4 regions of the Chromobacterium sp. LK11 genome follow, and region 2 is predicted to be linked to each of the others. Evidence: predicted binding sites of a transcription regulator. Region 2 holds the regulator's gene; each other region holds the start of a gene.

Region 1 (3,330 bases), on a different contig from region 2:
TGGCTTCCAGGGTTTCGCCGTCGGAGAGCGTCGCCGCCGCCACCGCGCCGCGGCCGTCGTCCAGCAGCGCCGCGGTCTGGCGGCCCAGCAGGATGCGCAGGCCGCGCGCTTCCAGCGAGGCCTGCAGCAAGCGGGCGGCGACGGGGTCCAGCTGCCGTTCCAGCAGCCAGTCCGCCAGGTGGACCACGGTCACCTCCATGCCGCGCTGCTTCAGGCCGTAGGCGGCTTCCAGGCCGAGCAGGCCGCCGCCTATCACCACCGCGCGGCCGCCGCCGGCGCTGGCCGCCAGCATGGTCTCGGTGTCGCGGATGTCGCGGTAGCCGATGACGCCGGCGAGATCGCGGCCCGGCAGCGGCAGCATCACCGGCAGCGAGCCGGTGGCCAGCAGCAGCCGGTCGTAATGGGCGACGCCGTCGTCGTCGGCGCGCACCAGCCGGCGCGCTCGGTCCAGCTCCACCACTGTCTTGCCGGTGTGCAGGGCGATGCCGCGCTCGGAGTACCAGCTGCGCGGATTGAGCACGATGTCGTCGAAGGTCTGTTCGCCGGCCAGCACCGGCGACAGCTGGATGCGGTTGTAGTTGGGGTGCGGCTCGGCGCCGAACACGGTGATGTCGTACAGGTCCGGCGCCAGCGTCAGCAGCTCTTCCACGGTGCGGATGCCGGCCATACCGTTGCCCACCACTACCAGTTTGGGTTTCGTCATGATGGATGTCCTCGCGTCTCAGAGCCGGGCGCTGGCGAGAGACCAGCCGGCGCGCCAGCGCTGGCGCAGCCCGGCCAGGCCGGCCCAGCCCGCCAAGGCCAGCGCGGCGTACAGCCACAGGCCGATGGCGTAGCCGCCGCTGGCCTGCTTGATCACGCCCAGGCCGGCCGCCAGCAGGAAGCCGCCGACGCCGCCGGCCATGCCGATCAGGCCGGTGACCGCGCCGATCTCACCGCCGAAGCGCTGGGGCACCAGCTGGAACACCGCGCCGTTGCCGGCGCCCAGGCAGAGCATGGCCAGCACGAACAGCAGCAGCGCGCCGCCGGCGCCGCCCGGCTCCAGGCCGGCGGCGAACAGCAAGGCCGCCACCGCCAGGTAGACGGCCAGCAGCGAGCGGGTGCCGCCGACGCGGTCCGCCAGCACGCCGCCCAGCGGCCGCATCATCGAGCCGGCGAACACGCAGGCGGCGGTGTAGAGCCCGGCGGTCTTGGCGTCGAAGCCGAACTGGTCGTGGAAATAGCCGGGCAGCGCGCTGGCGAAGCCGGCGAAACCGCCGAAGGTGATGGCGTAGAACAGCATCAGCCACCAGGCGTCGCGTTGGGCCAGCACCGCCAGGTAATCGGCCCAACGCTTGGGCGGCGGCGCGCCGGGCGCGTCCTTGGCCAGCCGCGCGAACAGCAGCAGCACCAGCAGCAGCGGCAGGCAGGCGAGGCCGAACACGTTCTGCCAGCCGAACTGCAAGGCCAGCATCGGCGCGAACAGCGCCGCCAGCACGGTGCCGGAGTTGCCGGCGCCGGCGATGCCCAGCGCCGTGCCCTGATGCGCCGGCGGATACCAGCGCGAGGCCAGCGGCAACGCCACGGCGAAGGAGGCGCCGGCCACGCCGAGGAACAGGCCCAGCAGCAGCGCGCCGCCCAGGCTGGACAGGCCGACGCGCCAGGCGGCCAGCAGGGCGGCGACGACGACGATCTGGGCGATCAGCCCGGTGCGCTTGGCGCCGATGCGGTCCGCCAGCATGCCGACCGCCAGCCGCAACAGCGCGCCGGCCAGAATGGGGGTGGCCACCATCAAGGCGCGTTCGCGGGTGTCCAGGCCCAGCGCGGCGGCGATGGGCACCTGCAGCGGGCCCAGCAGATACCAGACCATGAAGCTGAGGTCGAAATAGAGGAAGGCGGACAGCAAGGTGGGCTTGTGCCCGCTGTGCCAGAATGAACGGTCCATGCGAAACTCCTGTGCCGCGAGCGGCCGGGGGCCGGCCAAAATAAAAACGGCGTTCGCTCCTCGGTGATAGCAGGAGCGGACGCCGTTGTCCGTTGCCGTCCCGGCCGCCTTTGGCCGGACAAGCATTTGGGGCGGGCGGGGCACGTCTTTGTGCCAGGCCCGGCTTGACTTATGCAAACGCCGTGCCAGCCGCGGCGCGGCGAAATTTCAATGTTTACATGGTCTTGCGGCGGAGGGGCGCACCGCGCTGGTGCGGAAGCAGCCGGCCGCGCACTGTGTTTGTGCGTTGCAGCATGCTGGGCCTGGAGTCCGCTCAAAATCTTGCGAGCAAGAGCGAGACCTTGAACAGGCCCTGAGAAAATCGTGAACCGTTGTTCAGCCGGGCAGGTCCAGCGCGGCTTGGTAGCGCGGCTGCCCGTCCCATTCCACGCCGTCGCAGAGCCGGCCGCGGCGCTGAGGCTGGGCCGGAACCGGCAGGCCCAGCGCGTCCGCCGCTTGCCGGTAGAGCCGGCTCTGGCTGACCGCGGCGGCCACGGCTTGCGCGTCCTCGTCGCCGCTCAGCCAGCCCCAGCGCCGGAACTGGTCGACGAACCAGACGCCGTCGGACGGATAGGGATAGTTGACCCGGCCCTGGTCGAAGAAGCGCAGCGCCGCCGCGCCGGCGGCGACCGAGGGCAGGGTGGCGGCGATCAGCGTCTCCGGCAGGGCTATATGCTCCGGCCGCGCCAGCCAGCGCGCCGCCTGGCGGCGGTGTTCGCTGTGTTCCAGCCAGCGGCAGGCTTCCAGCAGCGTCATGATCAGCGCGCCGGCGGCGGCCGGTTCTTGTTGCGCGAAGTCGCGGCGGCAGAGCAGGGCTTTCTCCGGGTGGCCGGGCCAGATCTCGCCGCTGGCGACGACGACGCGGCCGGCCTGGCGCGCCGCCGCCTGCTGGTGCCAGGGCTCGCCGGCGCAGAAGCCGTCCAGCTGGCCGGCCTCCAGCGCTGCGCCCATCTGCGGCGGCGGGATCACCACCAGGCGCGCGTCGCGCCGCGGGTCCAGGCCTTGCGCCGCCAGCCAGTAATTGAGCCACAAGGCATGCGTGCCGGCGGGGAAGGTGTGCGCCAAGGTCAGCGGCGCGCAGTCCTGGCGGGCGCGGCGGCGCAAGGCCTGTTCCGGCGCGGCGGTCAGGGCGTCGGCCAGCGGGTGGCTGAGGGTGATGGCCTGGCCGTTCTGGTTCAGCGTCATCAGCAGCGCCATGTCGGCTTGCGGGCCGGCCAGGCCCAGCTGCATGCCGTAGGCCAGGCCGTACAGCGCCGCGGCGGCGTGCAGGCGGCCGTCCAGCAGCTTGTCGCGCACCGCGCTCCACGATGGCTGGCGCAGCAGTTCCAGCTCCAGGCCGTGGCGGCGGTCCAGCCCCAGCTGGCGCG
Region 2 (3,330 bases):
ACCCAGAACGAAACCTATCAAGTGACCGGCGGCACCGCCACCGGCCCCAACAAGGGCCGCGTCACCGTGATCCTGCAGCCCAAGAACACCGCCTCCCAGCCGGCAGCGGCCAAACCCGCCAGCGGAGCCGCCAAATGACGCAAAGCGTGCTCAAGGTGGAGCGCCTGCGCAAGCGCTTCAAGAAACGCACCGTGGTCAAGGACGTGGCGCTTGAAATCGCCAGCGGCGAGGTGGTGGGCCTGCTCGGCCCCAACGGCGCCGGCAAGACCACCAGCTTCTACATGATCGTCGGCCTGATCGGCGCCGACGACGGCGAGATCCGTCTGGATGACCAGGTGATCACCCACTACCCCATCCACCAGCGCGCGCGCCTGGGCCTCGGCTACCTGCCGCAGGAAGCCTCCATCTTCCGCCGCATGACGGTGGAGGAGAACATCGCCGCCATCCTGGAAGTGTCCGGCCTCAAGGGCAAGGAACTGGAGAAGGAGCTGGAGCTGCTGCTGGACGACCTCAACATCGGCCACCTGCGCGACAGCAGCGCCTTGTCGCTGTCCGGCGGCGAACGCCGCCGCGTCGAGATCGCCCGCGTGCTGGCCACCCGGCCGCGCTTCATCCTGCTGGACGAACCCTTCGCCGGCGTCGACCCGATCGCGGTGATCGACATCCAGAAAATCATCTCCTTCCTGAAGGAGCGCGGCATCGGCGTGCTGATCACCGACCATAACGTGCGCGAAACCTTGCGCATCTGCGACCGCGCCTACATCATCAGCGAAGGCTCGGTGCTCGCCTCCGGCGAGCCGGAGGAACTGGTTAACAACGAGAAGGTGCGCGAAGTCTATCTTGGCGAACACTTCCACCTGTAAGCGATGAAACAGACCCTTCAGCTCAAGGTATCGCAGCAGCTGACCCTGACGCCGCAGCTGCAGCAGTCGATCAAGCTGCTGCAGATGTCCACCCTCGACCTGCAGACCGAAGTCGAGCGCTTCCTGCTGGACAACCCCTTGCTGGAGCGCGGCGACGAAGCGCCGCAGGGCGAGGCGCCCGACGCCCCCGCCGGCCAGGAGCAGGACGCCGCCGCGGAAACCCGCGACGAAGCCTCCGGCGACGACGGCGAGCGCGGCGCCGAGGCCGGCGAACTGAGCGACTGGGGCAGCGGCGGCCGCCGCGGCGACGGCGACGACGAGCTGGACCCGATGCTGAACGTGCCCTGTCCGATCAGCCTGCGCGAGCACCTGCTGGCGCAACTGGGCGAAGTGGCGCTGCCGACGCGCGACCAGGCCATCGTGCAACTGCTGATCGAAGAACTGGACGACGACGGCTATCTGGGCCAGACGCTGGAAGACATCGCCAGCCACCTGCCGCTGGAGCTGGAAATCGAGGCCGACGAACTGATGATAGGCCTGCGCCTGCTGCAGCAGTTCGACCCGCCCGGCGTCGGCGCGCGTTCGCTGCCGGAGGCGCTGGCGCTGCAATTGCAGCGGCTGGACCCGGACGAGCCTCAGCGCGAGTTGGCGCTGGCCATCGTCCGCGACCACCTGGCCTTGCTGGGCAACCGCGACTACACCCGGCTGAAAAAGCAGCTGGGCGTCGACGACGCCGCGCTGCGCGCCGCCCAGGCGCTGATCGCCCGCCTCAACCCCCGCCCCACCGCCGGTTTCGGCGCCAGCGACACCCAGTACGTGATCCCCGACATCTCGGTCCGCAAACGCAAGGGGCGCTGGGTGGCGACCCTCAACGGCGGCGCGGTGCCGCGCTTGCGCGTCAACCAGATGTACGCGCGGCTGCTGGCGGAAAACCGCGGCGGCAACGGCGAAATGTCCTCGCGGCTGCAGGAGGCGAAATGGCTGGTGAAGAACATCCAGCAGCGATTTGACACTATCCTGAAAGTGGCGGAAGCTATCGTTGAACGGCAGCAATCGTTCTTTGAACACGGCGAAGTGGCCATGCGCCCGCTGATCCTGCGCGACATCGCGGACGAGCTGGGCCTGCATGAATCCACGGTTTCCCGGGTCACCACCCAGAAATACCTGCTCTGCCCGCGCGGCCTGTTCGAGCTCAAGTATTTCTTCGGCAGCGCGCTGGAAACCGACAGCGGCGGCGAATGCTCCGCCACCGCGATCAAGGCCCACATCCGCAGCCTGATAGACGCCGAATCGCCGAGCAAGCCGCTGTCCGACAGCGCCCTGGTCGAAGCGCTGGCCAAACAGGGAATACAAGTTGCCAGACGCACGATAGCCAAGTATCGTGAAGCCATGCAGATACCGCCGGTCAACCAGCGCAAGACGCTGTGATCCGCGCGGCAGAATACAGCGATCCGGCCGACCCGACCGGACTGTCAACACCAGAAGGAGCTAGGGTATGAACCTCAAAGTAACTGGACTGCATCTGGAAGTAACTCCCGCCCTGCGCGAATACGTTGAAACCAAAATGGAGCGCGTTACTCGACATGTCGACCATGTGATCGACATTTCCGTTACTCTGTCTGTTGATAAACTGGTGCAAAAAGCTGAAGTCAACGTGCATCTGTCCGGCAAGGACATCCACGTGGAAGCCACCGAATCCGATATGTACGCCGCCATCGATCTGTTGATCGACAAGCTGGACCGCCAAGTGCTGAAACACAAGGAAAAGCAGTCTGAACACCGTGCTCCGGCCCCTGAAGCCAGCCTGTAATCCCTTGAATTGGAAGGCGGGGGCCTGCGGGTTCCCGCTTTTCTTTGCACTTGCCCGTTTTCAGTACTATCAAGGCAACGTAGAATTGCCGGGTTTTTCTCAGCCGCATGCATAATCCAATATGAACCTCATCGGCAAAATCCTGACTCCCGAACACGTGCTGCTGGATCTCGACGTCGCCAGCAAGAAACGCGTGTTCGAACAAGTCGGCCTCTTGGTTGAAAATACCCGGGGCATCGCGCGCAGCGAAATCTTCGATTGCCTGTTCGCCCGCGAAAAGCTCGGCTCCACCGGCCTTGGCCAGGGCGTGGCGATTCCGCACGGCCGCGCGCGCGGCCTGAAGGAGGCGATGGGCGTGTTCATCCGCCTGAAGACCCCCATTCCCTTCGACGCCCCCGACGGCAAGCCGGTGCAGTGCCTGTTCGTGCTCTTGGTGCCGGAACAGGCCACCGACCTGCACCTGCAAGTGCTGTCCGAGCTGGCGCAACTGTTCTCCAGCCGCCAGATGCGCGAGCAGATGCTGGGCATCTCCATCCGCGACGAGCTCTACCAGCTGCTCAATAATTGGGTGCCCAATGCCTAGCATCAGCGTCCGCCGGCTGTACCAGGAAAACCAGCAGAAGCTCAACCTGACCTGGGTCGCGGGCACCGGCGGCG
Region 3 (3,330 bases), on a different contig from region 2:
GGCTTCCACGTTTTTCTGGCGATCGGTGACTTCGTCCTGCAGCTTCTGCACCCGGTTCAGGTATTTCTGGTAGTTGCGGGTTTCGTCGCCGTTGCGGGTGGCCTTGCCGTCGGTCAGCGCCTTTTCCGCTTCGGTCAGCGCTTTCTGCTCATTGGCCAGTTCCTGCTCCAGAATCTTGCGGCGGCCGTTGTCGCGCTGCTTCTGGGTGCCGGGATCGACGCTGGGGTAGCTGCCGGCGGGCTTGGCGTCGCCGTTGCCGCCGCTGCTGTTGCCGACGGCGTTGTTTTTCTTGTGCTGGCTGGGATAGGAAGACAGCGGATTGAGCCGGATCGCTTGCGCGCCGCGAATCGGCACATTGGTGAAAGTGACGTTGCCGTCTTTGTCCACGTACTTGTAAACGGTGGCTTGAGCGTAGGCGCTCAGCAACAGCATCAGACAAAGCGATAGAGTTTTCATGGGCGGCGTGTCGAGTTCCGGGTTTCAGCTCTGCAATGATATGCAAATCCGCCGGACAAGTCATATATGAAAACGGCAGCCCTTGGGCTGCCGTTTTTCCGCGCGCCGGTTTACAGCGAGTAATACATCGCGAATTCCACCGGATGGGTGGTCATGCGGGTCAGGTTGACTTCCTGCATCTTCAGCTCGATGTAGGCGTCGATCCAGTCATTGGAGAACACGCCGCCGCGGGTCAGGAACTCGCGGTCCTTGTCCAGCGCGGCCAGCGCCTCGTCCAGGCTGGCGCAGACGGTCGGGATCAGCTTGTCCTCTTCCGGCGGCAGATCGTACAGGTTCTTGTCCGCGGCGTCGCCCGGGTGGATCTTGTTCTGGATGCCGTCCAGGCCGGCCATCAGCAGAGCGGAGAAGCACAGGTAGGGGTTGGCCAGCGGGTCCGGGAAACGCGCTTCGATGCGGCGGCCCTTGGGGCTGGCCACGTGCGGAATGCGGATGGACGCGGAACGGTTCTTGGCGGAGTAAGCCAGCTTCACCGGCGCTTCGTAGTGCGGCACCAGGCGTTTGTAGGAGTTGGTGCCCGGGTTGGTGATCGCGTTCAGCGCCTTGGCGTGCTTGATGATGCCGCCGATGTAGTAGAGCGCGGTTTCGGACAGACCGGCGTAGCCGTCGCCGGCGAACAGGTTCTTGCCGTCCTTCCAGATGGACTGGTGCACGTGCATGCCGGAGCCGTTGTCGCCGACGATGGGCTTGGGCATGAAGGTGGCGGTTTTGCCGTAGCTGTGCGCCACGTTGTGCACCACGTATTTCAGGATCTGGGTCCAGTCAGCGCGCTGGGTCAGGGTGCTGAACTTGGTGCCGATCTCGTTCTGGCCGGCGGTGGCCACTTCGTGGTGGTGCACTTCCACCGGGATGCCCAGTTCTTCCAGCAGCAGCACCATGGCGGAGCGGATGTCCTGGGAGGAGTCCACCGGCGGCACCGGGAAGTAGCCGCCTTTAATGCCCGGGCGGTGGCCCATATTGCCGCCTTCGAACTCCTCGGCGGACGCCCAGGCGGCTTCTTCGGCCTTGATCTTGACGAAGCAGCCGGACATGTCGGTGCCCCAGGTCACGCCGTCGAAGATGAAGAATTCCGGCTCCGGGCCGAAGTAGGCGGTGTCGCCGAGGCCGGAGGCTTTCAGATAGGCTTCGGCGCGCTTGGCGATGGAACGCGGGTCGCGGTCGTAGCCCTTGCCGTCGGCCGGGTCGATCACGTCGCAATGCAGGAAGACGGTGGGTTCGTCGTAGAACGGGTCGATGCGGGCGGTGGCCGGGTCGGCCATCAGCAGCATGTCGGATGCCTGGATGCCTTTCCAGCCTGCGATCGAGGAGCCGTCGAAAGCGTGGCCGTGTTCGAACCATGCGTCCGGATCGTCCAGCAGGACGTGGGCCGGAATCGACACGTGTTGTTCTTTGCCGCGGGTGTCGGTAAAGCGCAGGTCGATGAACTTGACATCATTTTCGGTAATCAGCTTGACTACGTCTGCAACCGCCATGGTTTTCTCCTGAAAGGCTACATGCATCATGTGCGAATGAGTGGATGGCTAGCACTTAAGCATTAAGCGTGCCAGCTTTAAAATCGCTGAGATTCCATTGTGTCATAGCCCAAAATCGGGCGCTAGCGAAGTTGAATGAACCAGGCTGGTGCCTGGGCTGGATTTATGCACCAATATGGGGCGTTAATGGCGTTGCGGCCATCATCGTCGATATGGATAATCCGTATATAAGGTAACGGGGCGGCTGACAGCACCTCGCGGAGAGCCTGAGGCAAGACGCGCTGACGCGGACCGTGGCGAGTCAGCCCAAGGCGGAGGCGGAGGAGCGTCGGCGGCTCCGCAAGGCGGCGAGGCCGCGGGGAGAGCTTGCATGGATCAAGTGACACAGCTATTGCAGCAGGCGCGGCGCCGGGCCGAAGAGCAAGGCTTGCCCTATCGCGGCGCCTTGACGCCGCAGGAGGCGCACCAGCTGAAACAGGCGATGCCGGAGGCGGTGCTGCTGGACGTGCGCAGCGCGGCGGAATGGCAGTTCGTCGGCGTGGTGCCCTACGCGCAGCGGCTGGAGTGGCGCAGCTTCCCCGGCATGCAGCCCAACCCGCGCTTCATCGAGCAATTGCGGGACATGCTGCCCAAGGAGGGCGTGCTGATGCTGATGTGCCGCTCCGGCGTGCGTTCCGACGAAGTGGCGCGCATGGCCGCCGCCGCCGGCTACAGCGAGGCTTACAACGTGCTGGAGGGCTTCGAGGGCGACAAGGACGCCGCCGGCCACCGCAACAGCGTGGGCGGCTGGAAGGCGCGCGGCCTGCCCTGGCAACAAGGCTGAGCCGGGGCCGGCGCGGCGACGTCGTGGTTGATGTTTGGCGTATTCCACGGCAAAGTGTCATAGCGCCGCCGCGCCGTCGGCGCGGGCATGGCGAGAGCCGCCAACAAAGTCAGGCGCGAAGCGGCGCCGGGGGTTTTGTTAGCCGCTCTCTATCCGATACCGAAAACATACCCAATCTTGGAAAGCTGACTCATGACCGACCGTTACGCCGTTATCGGCAATCCTGTTTCGCACAGCCAGTCGCCGTTCATCCATAACGAATTCGCGGCGGCCACCGGCCAGGATATCGCCTACGACAAGTTGTTCGCCGAACTGGGGCGCTTCAACGACGTGGTGGCCGAGTTCGTCGCCGCCGGCGGCAAGGGCCTCAACATCACACTGCCGTTCAAGGGCGACGCCTACCGTTTCGCCAATGAGCTGACCGAGCGCGCCCGCGCGGCGGAGGCGGTCAACACCCTGTGCTTCCGCGACGGCAAGATCTACGGCGACAACACCGACGGCGTGGGCCTGGTGCGCGACATC
Region 4 (3,330 bases), on a different contig from region 2:
TTAAATGCCTGCAACAGCCCCATCAAAGACTGCAACAACGAAAAAACAGTAACCACACATGCAAAAACGAATACCAAATCATTGATATCAGATGAGTCAAGGCAATTTCTAAGCAAAATAGAAAACAGAGCCAACCCAATAAATAGTAGCGCTAGGTAACCATAGAAATTAGAGTGCAAAGCAGAAAAAGCAAGAACGAGCAAAACTAGCTCAAGCCATGACACAGATACCTTATCAATACTCAATAGACACAAACTACACATAGCAGCACCAAGAAGTGCGAGTGCAGAAGCATCCGAAAACCAATCTGGAAGTGGCGCATAACGAAGCCAACTTAAAAATGGAGCTGAAACTGAAAAAGAAATCAAAAAATAGACGAATATCTTTATATTTTTACTCATAATAAAAAGGGTGCCTTTCGGCACCCCATTTCAATTTAAATTAAACATCAGTTGCCCGAACGGCAGTTTGCAGGCAACCATTGAGATTTAACGCCATTTGAAGATGCTGCAGCGCAAATCCAAATAATGGCACCACCAGATGCCGATGGCGTCAAAGTCAATTTGTTATTGGTAGAGTCCACAAGCGTAGTACTGTAAGTTACGGTGAGAACCCCACTCGTGCCAACAGAAAGATCTGTCACCGAGTTACCAGAAATACTGGTTTGCAGTCCGGCAGAAGCATTGCTTGTTGGAAATGAGCCATTTGAAGCATAGTACTCTGCCACTGCAGTTTTGGCTGCCGAAGCCAAGCTTAGCCCCTCTGACACTCTAGCCCGTTTGGTATAGTCCTGATAAGCGGGAATAGCAATCGCGGCGAGAATACCAATAATAGCCACCACTATCATCAGTTCGATAAGAGTAAAACCTTGTTGAGATTTTTGCATTGCAAGCTCCATTTAATGGCAAGACGAAGGCACATATTGAGCATAAGCCGCATCGGTAGAGCACGACCACGCAACAGTACCACCACTAGCTACAGGGGTAAAGACCACAGTCAAACCAGAGACCACACTGCTATTAAACAATACGGTCACAGTACTGACTCCACTACTAACTCCAACCTGTACATTACTGACATAGTTTCCTGCCAAAGTATCAGGCAAACCTGCACTAGCATTAGTGCTTGGCCAAGTATTGCCAGCCAGATAGTATTCTGACACCGAGGTTTTGGCCTGATCCGCATAGGTCAGACCTTCCGCCACCTTGGCGCGAACCACATAGTTCTGATAAGCAGGAATCGCAATCGCCGCCAAAATTCCGATAATGGCGACAACAATCATTAGTTCAATCAAGGTAAAACCAGCCGCCTTCCTCATCACTCGGCTCCAGGGCTTGTTTTATAGAGAGCACTTATGCAGAAAGTATGCCACCCCCTTCTTCACGCTCATTCCTTCCAATCCGCCAGTCATAAACAGCGCAACAGGTAGAAATGTGACGTTCTTGGTCAGTCCGCTGCCTCGCTCTCCCTGTGATAGCATCGAACTCTTAGTCTGAATACATAGAACAGATATGAGTGATAACCAAGACTGGCTGCAGCGCAGCTTCAATACTGTCTGGCACCCCTGCACCCAGATGAAACGTCATGAGGCTTTGCCCATCGTACCCATCGCCAGCGCGAACGGCGTCTGGCTCAGCGACTTCGACGGCAAGCGCTATCTGGACGGGGTCAGCTCCTGGTGGGTCAATCTGTTTGGCCATGGCCACCCTCGCATCAAGCAGGCGATCAAGAATCAGCTGGACCAGCTGGAACACGTGATGTTGGCGGGCTTTACGCACCAGCCGGTGGTGGAGCTATCCGAGCGCCTATGCAAGCTCAGCGGCCTGGCCCACGTGTTTTATGGGTCCGACGGCGCCAGCGCCACGGAAATTGCGCTCAAGATGAGTTTTCACTACTGGCGCAACCAGGGGCTAGCGGACAAGACGCGTTTCATCAGTCTGGAAAATAGTTATCACGGCGAAACCGTGGGCGCCTTGGCCGTCACCGACGTTCCCTTGTTCTCCAACACCTACGCCGGCTTGCTGAAGCCGGGCCTGCGCGCGCCGTCTCCGGACGCCCGCCGCGCGCTGCCCGGTGAAAGCGCGGCCGATGCCGCGCGCAAAGCGATCCAGGCGCTGGAAAACCTGCTGGCCAAACACGCGGGAGAAGTGGCCGCCGTCATTGTGGAGCCTTTGGTTCAAGGCGCGGCCGGGATGGCGATGTACGATACGCTCTATCTGAGCGAGTTGCGCCGGCTGTGCGACCACCATCAGGTGCACTTGATCGCCGATGAAATCGCCGTCGGCTTTGGCCGGACCGGCAGCCTGTTCGCCTACCAGCAGGCCGGCATCACGCCGGACTTCCTCTGCCTGTCCAAAGGCATTACCGGCGGTTTCCTGCCGCTCTCCTGCGTGTTGACCAGCAACCCGATTTACCAGGCTTTCTACCACGACGACGTCACCCGCGGCTTCTTGCATTCGCACAGCTATACCGGCAATGCGCTGGCATGCGCCGCGGCGCTGGCGGTATTGGACATCTTCGAGGAGGAGGACGTCCTTGCCGTCAACGCCGCCAAGGCGCAGCGCTTCAACGCGATGATGGCCGGCCTGCAAGCGCGCCCGGATGTCAGGGACTTCCGCCACCGCGGCATGATCTGGGCCTTCGAGGTCGACACCACCCGAGCCGACTTCGCCCAGGCCTGCTTCGCCGCGATGCTGCGCCGCGGTTGCCTGCTGCGCCCGATCGGCAACACGGTGTATTTCATGCCGCCCTACACAATCACCGACGAGGAAATGGCCTTTCTGATCGCCGCCGCGGAAGCCACGCTGGAGGAACTGGCGCGCGCGCCCAACACTGCCGACGGCCAAAGCATCGCTTTGCCGTAATCCGCCTTGCCATGGCGGGGCGAGTGCTCATAGCATGGAAATGGCAAGATTTACATTGTGAATCGCCTTGCATGCCGCTGCTCATCCTGCCAGAACAAACTATGGATCCTCTGCTGATAGATACTCAACCGGATAGCGTGGCGGCCTGGCTGGAGCGGCTGCCCTTCACCGACCTGCCCGAATGCGGGCGCTTATTGAGCCAGTCCCTGCAAAACCTGTCCCGGGTTCCGCTGGACAGCCATTTGCGCCATAAGCTGCTGAAGCTGTATCTAAAGGCGGTGGATCGCTATTATCCGCTGCTGGAAAACGAGATTCGCCAGCACGACAGCCTAGGCACGCCAAAGGTGCGCCAACTAGCCTTGCTGAGCGTCGAATTGTTTGCGCTGATTTTCATCACCTTCAAGCAAACCTTGCACGACCGTCTGGCCAAGCGCAGCCTGCTGGATCGCGAACACCCGAAGATCGA

Evidence for each region. Region 2 encodes sigma-54, which starts transcription at its own class of promoters, with help from an activator protein. Its sites were predicted from a motif close to CTGGCACGCTTCATGCTT; they were not measured.
Region 1: the regulator sigma-54 is predicted to act here: its motif matches at 2,096-2,113, upstream of VK98_RS14285 (NarK/NasA family nitrate transporter).
Region 3: the regulator sigma-54 is predicted to act here: its motif matches at 2,043-2,060, upstream of glnA (glutamate--ammonia ligase).
Region 4: the regulator sigma-54 is predicted to act here: its motif matches at 1,355-1,372, upstream of VK98_RS23265 (pilin).

Annotation. Positions count from the first base shown of each region.
Region 1 is NZ_LDUR01000022.1:30,788-34,117, forward strand. Features, by position in the region: gene nirB (nitrite reductase large subunit NirB) at 1-703, opposite strand, end outside; gene VK98_RS14285 (NarK/NasA family nitrate transporter) at 722-1,924, opposite strand; gene VK98_RS14290 (CmpA/NrtA family ABC transporter substrate-binding protein) at 2,300-3,330, opposite strand, start outside.
Region 2 is NZ_LDUR01000027.1:213,545-216,874, forward strand. Features, by position in the region: gene lptA (lipopolysaccharide transport periplasmic protein LptA) at 1-138, shown strand, start outside; gene lptB (LPS export ABC transporter ATP-binding protein) at 135-863, shown strand; gene VK98_RS16695 (RNA polymerase factor sigma-54) at 867-2,291, shown strand; gene hpf (ribosome hibernation-promoting factor, HPF/YfiA family) at 2,359-2,673, shown strand; gene ptsN (PTS IIA-like nitrogen regulatory protein PtsN) at 2,795-3,256, shown strand; gene hprK (HPr(Ser) kinase/phosphatase) at 3,249-3,330, shown strand, end outside.
Region 3 is NZ_LDUR01000004.1:173,028-176,357, forward strand. Features, by position in the region: gene VK98_RS02780 (DUF4124 domain-containing protein) at 1-456, opposite strand, end outside; gene glnA (glutamate--ammonia ligase) at 567-1,985, opposite strand; gene VK98_RS02790 (rhodanese-like domain-containing protein) at 2,356-2,808, shown strand; gene aroE (shikimate dehydrogenase) at 3,001-3,330, shown strand, end outside.
Region 4 is NZ_LDUR01000012.1:9,018-12,347, forward strand. Features, by position in the region: gene VK98_RS23255 (PglL family O-oligosaccharyltransferase) at 1-425, opposite strand, end outside; gene VK98_RS23260 (pilin) at 449-886, opposite strand; gene VK98_RS23265 (pilin) at 899-1,318, opposite strand; gene VK98_RS07645 (adenosylmethionine--8-amino-7-oxononanoate transaminase) at 1,512-2,864, shown strand; gene VK98_RS07650 (hypothetical protein) at 2,966-3,330, shown strand, end outside.